Regions from separate parts of the Exiguobacterium sp. s143 genome, predicted to be linked through region 2. Evidence: riboswitches for the same ligand, from Rfam matches in the RefSeq annotation. Region 2 holds a riboswitch; each other region holds the start of a gene.
What was found. Region 2 has a riboswitch for S-adenosylmethionine ahead of KNQ03_RS13925 (amino acid permease). Riboswitches for the same ligand answer to the same signal wherever they lie in the genome.

Region 1 (3,230 bases), on a different contig from region 2:
TTTGAAGCACCGATGACAAGTGTTTTGTCGTCGCTACCTGATCCTGATGATTTTTCGCCACATGCAGCAAGGCTGATTGCTAAAACGGATACAGCGGCAGTACCTACGAATTTTTTCCAAACTTTCATGAATGATTCCTCCAATATGATTAAGTTTTGAATTAACGTTTATCGATTGCTCGGATCAGCAAGTCACCAATGATTTGGATGACGAAGACGATCGCTAAGATTAAGAGTGTCGCAATGACGATGACATCGTTTTGAGAACGCTGGAATCCTTCGATGAAGGCCATGTCCCCAAGTCCACCTCCGCCGACTACTCCGGCCATTGCCGTATAACCGACAAGTGAGACGAGTGTGACCGTGATACCAGAAACGATGGCAGGCAACGCTTCCGGGATTAAGACTTTATAGATGATTTGGAACTTCGTCGCCCCCATCGATTCAGCTGCCTCGATGACACCTTTATCGACTTCGCGTAACGCGAGTTCAACCATCCGACCGTAAAATGGTGCAGCACCGAAAATCAGTGCCGGTAATGCTGCCGTTGGTCCGAGGAACGAACCGACGATCGCTGTCGTAAATGGAATCAATAAGATCAGTAAGATGATGAACGGAATCGAACGGAAGACGTTGACGATCAAGCTCAACACTGAATAGAACGCCCGATTCTTGAACAATAACTCTTCGTTTGTCGCATACAATAGTAAACCAATGATCAAACCGAGAACGAATGTCGAAACCCCAGCGATTGCCGTCATATAGACGGTACTGCCTGTCGCTTCCCACACCATGTCCCAATCTAGGTTGTCAAAGAATGAAATCATCGGTGATCCACCTCCACTTCAACATCACTGGCTTGAAGCTTCGTGATGACCGCTTGTGTTGCTTCTGTTTCCCCGATCAACTGAATGAACAGTGTACCGAGTGCCCCTTCCTGTGATTGACCGACGTTTCCGCCGATGATGTTGAACAGGACCGGTGAATCCTTCATGACTTCCGCGAGGATCGGGCTTTCCGCTGTCGATCCGACGAACGTCAACTGAACGATTTTTCCGGTTGGGTACCGTTCGCGTAGTTTCGCGAACGTCAACTCGTTTTCCGAAGGCGACGTCAATTGTTTGACGAACTCCTTCGTCATCGCTTGCTTCGGATGACGGAAGACTTCTGCGACCGGTCCTTGCTCGACGATTTTACCGGCTTCCATGACGGCGACCCGGTGACAGATTTTTTGAATGACGTGCATCTCGTGTGTGATCAAGACGATCGTCAGTTTCAGTTTTTCATTGATGTCGACGAGTAACTCAAGGATTGAATCCGTCGTCTTCGGATCGAGTGCACTTGTTGCCTCGTCACATAAGAGAACGTCCGGGTTCGATGCCAGTGCCCGAGCGATACCGACACGTTGTTTTTGACCACCCGATAATTGTGACGGATAGGCTTTTTCGCGTCCGTCCAAACCAACGAGTTGGATCAGTTCCGCGACCCGTTCCTTGCGGTGTGCTTTCGGGAAGCCACCGAGCTCGAGTGGGAACATGATGTTCTCTTCAACCGTCCGTGACCATAGTAAGTTGAAGTGCTGAAAGACCATCGAGACATTCTTGCGGACGCCTCGTAATTCTTTTGGTTTCAGTGATGTCATCTCAACACCATCGATTTGGATCGAACCACTAGTTGGTGCTTCGAGCATATTCAGCAATCGGATCAGGGTCGATTTCCCTGCTCCGGAATAACCGATTATTCCAAAAATTTCACCGCGCTCGATTGTCAGATCGACATTCGCGACGGCTTCGACCGCTCCGCGCTTTGAGCGATAAATCTTTCCTACGTCTTGTAAACGAATCACAACTGTCCCTCCTAAAATAAAAAAAGTGCGCGCGTTTTAGAGCAAACGCGCGCACTTTTCAGTACACAAAACCATTTGCTCTCATCTCCCAGACTTTTGTCTGCTGGAATTAGCACCACTTCGGATTAGATCCGCGGTTGCCGGGTTTCATCGGGCCAGTCCCTCCACCACTCTCGATAAGAGTTTCGGTATTAAGTTTGTAGAATATATTCTGAATATTAGCAGGGGTTATTTTTGTTGTCAAACAGTTTTTTCAGAAACTTTTTCGAGGAACGTGAAAGCACGTGTTAAGTCTTCTTTCAAATCTTCTGCGTCTTCAAGTCCAACTGAAATCCGAACGAGACCGTCTGTGATGCCGAGTTCTGCCCGACGTTCTGCTGGGATTGACGCATGCGTCATCCGTGCCGGCACCGAAATCAGACTCTCGACGGCACCAAGACTCTCAGCGAGTGTGAAGAAGTGTGTCGCCTCGACGAGTTTTTCTGCGTTCGCTGCTGAACCGACATCAAAGCTGATCATCCCACCAAATCCAGTCGCTTGTTTCGCTTGGATGTCGTGACCAGGATGCGATGCAAGTCCTGGGTAGAAGATGTTCGAGACGATGTCTTGCGCTTGTAGGAACGCAACGAGATCATGTGCTGTCTCTTCGATCGCATCCATTCGGATACCGAGTGTACGAAGACCACGGACGAGCAAGAAGCTGTCTTGCGGTCCAAGCACGCCGCCTGTCGAGTTTTGGATGAAGTGCAGCTCTTCGCCGAGCGCATCATCTTTGACGACGACAAGTCCAGCGACGACGTCCGAGTGTCCGCCGATGTATTTCGTCGCACTGTGCAAGACGATATCTGCACCGAGTGCGAGTGGTTGTTGATGATACGGTGTCGCGAACGTGTTGTCGACGACGAGTTTAAGATCGTGACGTTTGGCAATCGTTGCAATCGCTGCGATATCCGTAACTTTCAACAACGGGTTCGTCGGTGTTTCGACGTAGACGATCTTCGTGTTGTCTTGGATCGCTGCTTCCGTCGCCGCAAGGTCCGTCGTATCGACGAATGTCACTTCGATGTTGAACTTCGGTAAGACGCGTTGCATCAAGCGGAACGTACCACCGTAGACGTCATCCGTCATGACGATGTGGTCGCCAGACTCAAGCAAGTGGAAGACGGCATGGATCGCTGCCATCCCAGAACCGAACGCAAAACCACGTGCGCCACCTTCGAGATCCGCAATCAATCGTTCGATGCTCGTCCGTGTTGGGTTCGCTGTCCGTGAATATTCATATCCGTCCTTGAGTTGACCGATTTTATCCTGCTTGTATGTGCTTGTTTGATAGATCGGAGGTGTGACGGCTCCTGTTGCCCGGTCGACACCTGTTCCTCCATGAA
Region 2 (3,230 bases):
CCCTTAGGAATCGTTGACTTCCGAAATAAAGTTCATCTATTCTTAATGAGATTGAAAAAAACTGATAATATATTTTTCCGTATTTTTTCTTGCAAGGACGAATGAAGCAGACGAGAGGGGAAGTTTATCCATTATGAAACGTATTATTATTCGTGCAGGTATGACACCATTCGAACAGTTCGATGCTCCTTATTTGATGAAACATAATTCCATTGGAGGAAACGTTGGAAATCTTATTTATCAATACAGTATCTTTCGGACGTTGATGACAGAAGGTACGACGATTACACCTGACTATTACTATTACGACGAAGAACGGGCAGACGAAATCAATGCCAACTTTGATCTTTATGTCATTCCATTAGCGGACGCATTCCGAAAAGAATTCGTACCGACGTTACGGAAATACACACGTCTCATCAAAAAATTAAAGATTCCAGTCGTCGTCATCGGTGTAGGGTTACGTGCACCATTTGAACCTGATTTAGATGGCGGATTCCCGTTCGATGAAGATGTCAAAGCATTCGTCAGTGCCGTTCTCGAGCGCTCGAGCATGCTGGGTCTTCGCGGGGAGATCACGTCGAAATACTTAACACGTCTTGGTTTCCGCGAAGGGATCGATCATCGCGTCATCGGATGTCCTTCGATGTACGCGTTCGGTCGTGATTTGAACATTCGCGAAACAAATATCACGTCCGAGTCGATGATTACAGTCAACTCGTCACGTTTGGCACCACAAAACGTTCTTGATTTCATTACGCGCGGGATGGAAGAGTATCCGAATCACTACTTCATTCCACAGTGGATGAAGGAACTGAAGTTGACGTATACAGGAACGCACCCAATCGCAGACTTGTCCGTGACGAACTATCCGGTGAAGATGTCGGATCCTGCTTATATGAACGATCGTGTCCGTTTCTTCTTGAACGCACAGACATGGTTTGATTTCATCGGTCAAGCAGACCTCAGTTTTGGAGCTCGTTTACACGGAAACATCACAGCGACACTTGCGGGTACGCCGAGTATCCTCATTCCAAAAGATGCACGGATGCGCGAATTGACGGATTACCATCAGTTGACGCACATTTGGGCGAACGACATCAAAGCGGATACACAATTATCCGACGTCGTAGCAAATGCTGACTTCCAAAGTCCGGCACGTGTTCAAGCGCGTAACTTCGACAACTTCGTTGACTTCTTGAACGTGAACAATCTTGAGCATATCTACCAAGAGACGAACTATCCTGAGAATGTACCGTTTGACCGTCAAATGGCGCAAACCGAGTTGCTCCCACCAGTCCAACCAATCTCTGGCGTAAGTCTTGAGGAAGCAGTCGCTCGTTTTGAACGGTTCTTCCCGGAACAAGAGAAGAAGATTGCGGATGCGCAAAAACAAACAAAAGCACAATTAGCTGAAAAAGATAAGAAAATCAAAGCATTGCAGAAACAAACAGGAACGGCTCAAAAGGATCAAGAGATTGCGGCACTCAAAGCGCAACTGGCTGCCCAAACGAAGAAAATGAAGCACCAGCAAGGAACATTGAACCGGAAAGCGGTTCGTGCAGCCTTGAAAACAGCGGATTTATTCGCTAAAAAGTAACCCTTTAAACATTCCGGATCGATACGATGCGGAATGTTTTTTTGATAGAAGTATTCTGAATTGTGTTGACAATTTGAAAAAGACTTGATAGGGTTATGAACAATTACATACTTATCCAGAGAGGTGGAGGGACTGGCCCTATGAAACCTCAGCAACAGGTCGAAAGATACTGTGCTAATTCCTGCGGGTGCTGCACCCGATCGATAAGATTTCCGAATTGTCGACCGACGCATCCGTGAGGATGCGTTTTTTGTTTGAAATAGGTGGAATGAGGAGGAAATGGATTCATGAAAACGAGCGGAGCATTTCGACGCAAGATGGAATCACGTCATTTGATCATGCTGTCGTTAGGTGGTGTCATTGGAACCGGATTATTTTTAAGTACAGGTTATACGTTGGAACAAGCAGGACGTGTCGGAACGATTTTATCGTATTTGATTGGGGCCGTCGTCGTTTACTTAGTCATGTTAAGTCTCGGTGAACTCGCCGTGCACATGCCGGAAACCGGATCATTCCATAAGTACGCAACGAAGTACATCGGACCCGGCACCGGTTATACAGTGGCCTGGCTCTACTGGCTGACATGGACGGTCGCCCTTGGTTCAGAATTCACGGCAGCAGGCATTTTGATGCAACGTTGGTTCCCGTCGATTCCTGTATGGGTGTTCAGCGCATTGTTCGCTGCGATGATCCTCGGTATCAACGTCTTGAAAGTTCGCGTGTTCGCTGAAGTCGAGTTTTGGTTTTCCGCCATTAAGGTCGTGACGATCATTGCTTTCATTTTACTCGGTGCGGGAGCAATCGTCGGCTTCATTCCACTGCAAGATGGTAGCCCGGCTCCATTCTTTTCTTCGTTAACCGAAGGCGGGTTGTTCCCAAATGGCGCTTTCGTCATCTTCATGACGATGCTTGCCGTGAACTTTGCTTACTCGGGAACGGAACTAATCGGTGTCGCAGCGGGTGAAGCAGTCGATCCGAAACGGACGATTCCGCTTGCGATCCGGACGACAATTTTGCGACTCGTCCTCTTTTTCGTCGGTACGATCATCGTGTTAGCCGTCTTATTACCAACGGATGGGAAAGGTGTACTCGAAAGTCCGTTCGTCGCCGTGTTTGAACGGATCGGAATTCCGTATGCGGCAGACGTGATGAACTTCGTCATTTTGACAGCGATCTTGTCGGCAGCGAATTCTGGACTTTACGCCGCCTCTCGGATGCTCTGGTCGCTTGCGAACGAACGCATGATTCCACGCTTCTTCGCCCAGGTGACGCCAAGTGGGGTTCCACTTCGAGCCGTATTGTTCAGCATGCTTGGCGGAGGACTTGCCTTGCTGTCTAGCATCTATGCAGCAGGAAGTGTCTATATCGCGCTCGTCTCGATTTCCGGTCTCGCTGTCGTCGTCGTTTGGATGAGTATCAGCGTTGCCCAGTATCGTTTCCGGAAACAATTCCTCCGTGAAGGGCATACGATCGACGAATTGGTCTATCGCACACCACTCTTTCCATTTGTACCGATCGCCGCTTTCGTCGTTTGTTTGATTTCTCTGATTGGTATCGGATTTGATCCGACACAACGAATCGCCTTGTACTGTGGTATTCCATTCATCGTGATCTGTTATGTCGTACATGC
Region 3 (3,230 bases), on a different contig from region 2:
AGTGCTTCCGGTAGGAGGAAGCGGAAAATCGTTTGAAACGGTGTTGCGCCCATCGCTTCTGCTGCTTCAAGAACGCCTTTATCGACTTCGAGTAAAGAACTCTCGATCAGACGCGCCATGTACGGTGCAGCGTAAAAGACGAGCGGGACGATTGCGGCTTCGGTTCCGATCGACGTCTGGACGATCAACCGTGTCAACGGGATGATCGCGACGAGTAAGATGATGAACGGAATCGAGCGGAAAATATTGACGATACTGTTGAAGAACGTGAACAGCGGGACATTTTCAAGCAATGCGCCTTTTCGCGTTACGACAAGCAGGATCCCGAGTGGTAAACCGATCAATGTCGAGAATAAGAGCGAAACGGATACCATCGTCATCGTCTGTAAAAATGCTGTCCAGATATCACTGTAGTTAACTAGCATGGGCAAGTACCTCCTCGACCGTCACCTGTGCCTGATCGATGTAGTGTAACGCTCGTTTTACTTCAGCCGGCTCACCGATCAGTTCAACGAGCAGAGTGCCAAACGGTGTCTCCTGCAACTCCGTGATGCTACCGTGCAAGATGTTGACATCGACGTCAAAGCGTTTCGCGACTTGTGACAAGAGCGGCTGCCCGGTGTGATGTCCGAGGAAATGAATCTTATAGATCGGATTCGCATTCCGGGACTCGATCAACTGGCGAATCGATGCTGGAATCTCGTCGTGCATGACGGAGCGAACGAAGTTTTTCGCTGTCTCGGTCTTTGGATTCGAAAAGACGTCGAAGACCGTTCCTGACTCGATCAACTTTCCAGCTTCGATGACGGCGACCCGGTCACAAATTTCACGAATGACGCCCATCTCGTGGGTGATCAAGAGAATCGTGATCCCGTACTCCGCATTGATACGTTTTAATAACTGGAGAATATGATGGGTCGTTTGGGGATCGAGTGCTGACGTCGCTTCGTCACATAAGAGGACGGAAGGTTGCATCGCGAGTGCCCGGGCGATACCAACGCGCTGTTTCTGCCCACCCGACAATTGATCCGGATAATGATCCGCCTTGTCCGCGAGATCAACGAATTCGAGCAACTCCGTCACTCGGCGGCGAATCTCATCTTTCTTGACGCCTGCGAGAACAAGTGGTTTTGCAACGTTCGTAAAGACCGTATTCGCATTCAATAGATTGAAGTGCTGAAAGATCATCCCGATCCGTTGTTTTGCTTGGCGCAATTTTTTCGGAGACAGTTGCGTTAAATCTTCCCCATCGACCGTCACCGTTCCTGACGTCGGTCGTTCTAACAGATTGACACAGCGGAGCAGTGAACTTTTTCCGGCACCGCTAAAGCCGATGACACCAAAGATTTCGCCTTTTTCGATCGTCAGGTCGACACCGTCGAGCGCTGCGATCGTCTGATCTTTCGTGACGTACGTTTTTTTGACTTGATGAAATGCGATCATTCCGTTTTCCCCCTTCATTCAACAAAAAAGGTCCCTTCTTGAGAAACAAGAAGAGACCTGGATCCGCACAGTGGCAGAATCCACTCCACTCATCTCTCAGACATCTGTCTGATGGAATTGGCACAGTGCTCATAATGAGTCTGTTGCCGAGGTTTCGTAGGGCCAGTCCCTCCACCTCTCTGGATAAGTATTGCGGTATGAAATTCGTATGTGTGTTGTTGCGTTGTTGCTTATGTCGTAAAACTAATTTTTACATTACGGGTCGAAACTTTAAAAGTCAACCAACTTTGCAAAAATAATCCATTTGGCGCATATCGATGGATGAACAAGTTATGAGTTAGCTTACTCAACGGATCATGATTCGTCAAGAAAGATTTGACAAGTCATTTTTGGTCGTGCTACCATCGTTTCAATGATTATTCCGACAATTCCAATATGATATTTATCAAGAGTGAACGAGAGACCTGGCTCTATGACTTCACGGCAACCTGCAATTTGTAAGGTGCTCCGACCAGCAAAGCGCGGCTTTGGATGATACGGTGAAAAACTCGTGGGCGTCCAAGCAGTGACGTCGACGAGTTTTTTCATGAATGGAGGAAAAATAGTAATGATGAACTATCCTGTATTGACTGGTGCTGAAGCGTTTTATTTTCAAGGTGGATCGATCGGCATTCTAATCTGTCATGGTTTTAACGCCACTCCGCAAAGTGTCCGGGACGTCGGTGAGGCATTCGCTGCTGAAGGTTTTACCGTCTATGCCCCGCGCTTACGTGGACATGGAACGAACGTCCGCGAGTTTGAACAATCGACTGCTCGATGTTGGAAGCAAAGCCTGCAAGACGGCTATGAACGTTTACAAGAAACATGCGATCAAGTCTTCGTCATCGGTCAATCGATGGGTGCGACGCTTGCACTGTCGCTCGCCGCTGACGGCATTCCGTTTGCCGGCATCATTACGATCAATGCTGCTCTTTCCGTTCCTTCTTACGAAGCACTTTCGTTTGATGACGGTCCAGAGTATTTACCGGAAGGGGCACCGGACATCAAGCGGTCTGCTTTCGAAATCATCTATGACCTCGTTTCGAGCCGTTGTGCGTTCGAACTCGTTCGTCTGATGGATGAGACGAAAGGACGTCTTGGATCGATCCTTCTACCGACCTTGATTCTTTACTCGGCGACGGATCACGTCGTTCCGCCGTCGAGTTCGGATTATCTGCATCAGCACATCGGAACGAATGATAAACGAAGCTACTGTTTACTCAACTCGTATCACGTCGCGACACTCGATCATGATCAGGATTTAATCGTTCGTGAGACGATCCGCTTCATCGAACGCTCAAGCCGGTTCTCGCAGGAAACAGGATAATAAAAAAACAGCTATTCTCTTCCCTCTGGAAACGAATAGCTGCTACATCAAAGGACGACCGCGACCGGTTCGTCTTTTTTGTTTAATTTTCTTGGTGCTGCACCGATTGGAGCGGCTTCGGTTTTCCAGGCACCTCATGGCAATGGCGGCACCGTGGCTCATATGATTCTGAAGCGCCAACTAGGATGATCGGATCATCGTAGTTCGCTGGTTTTCCATCAATCAACCGTTGTGTCCGGGAAGCCGGATCACCACATGAAAGACAGATGGCTTGCAGCTTCGTTACGAATTCTGCGCGCGCCAGTAATTCCGGCATCTTGCCAAATGGCTCTGCCCGGAAATCTTGATCAAGGCCTGCACAAATGACGCGTTTTCCGTCTTGTGCAAGTGCTTCGATGACTTGTACGATCTCATCATCAAA

Region 1: it holds a riboswitch for S-adenosylmethionine, as region 2 does, so the genes downstream of both, KNQ03_RS05975 (methionine ABC transporter ATP-binding protein) here and KNQ03_RS13925 (amino acid permease) in region 2, are expected to answer to the same signal.
Region 3: it holds a riboswitch for S-adenosylmethionine, as region 2 does, so the genes downstream of both, KNQ03_RS07825 (methionine ABC transporter ATP-binding protein) here and KNQ03_RS13925 (amino acid permease) in region 2, are expected to answer to the same signal.

What each region holds. Positions count from the first base shown of each region.
Region 1 covers NZ_JACSMX010000001.1:1,116,605-1,119,834, forward strand. Annotated here, with positions in the region: gene KNQ03_RS05965 (MetQ/NlpA family ABC transporter substrate-binding protein) at 1-128, opposite strand, end outside; gene KNQ03_RS05970 (methionine ABC transporter permease) at 161-826, opposite strand; gene KNQ03_RS05975 (methionine ABC transporter ATP-binding protein) at 823-1,845, opposite strand; SAM riboswitch class I at 1,924-2,028, opposite strand; gene KNQ03_RS05980 (bifunctional cystathionine gamma-lyase/homocysteine desulfhydrase) at 2,086-3,230, opposite strand, start outside.
Region 2 covers NZ_JACSMX010000004.1:191,416-194,645, reverse strand. Annotated here, with positions in the region: gene KNQ03_RS13930 (polysaccharide pyruvyl transferase family protein) at 134-1,600, shown strand; SAM riboswitch class I at 1,709-1,810, shown strand; gene KNQ03_RS13925 (amino acid permease) at 1,888-3,230, shown strand, end outside.
Region 3 covers NZ_JACSMX010000001.1:1,506,269-1,509,498, forward strand. Annotated here, with positions in the region: gene KNQ03_RS07820 (methionine ABC transporter permease) at 1-425, opposite strand, end outside; gene KNQ03_RS07825 (methionine ABC transporter ATP-binding protein) at 415-1,443, opposite strand; SAM riboswitch class I at 1,530-1,633, opposite strand; SAM riboswitch class I at 1,883-1,984, shown strand; gene KNQ03_RS07830 (alpha/beta hydrolase) at 2,051-2,809, shown strand; gene KNQ03_RS07835 (thymidine kinase) at 2,892-3,230, opposite strand, start outside.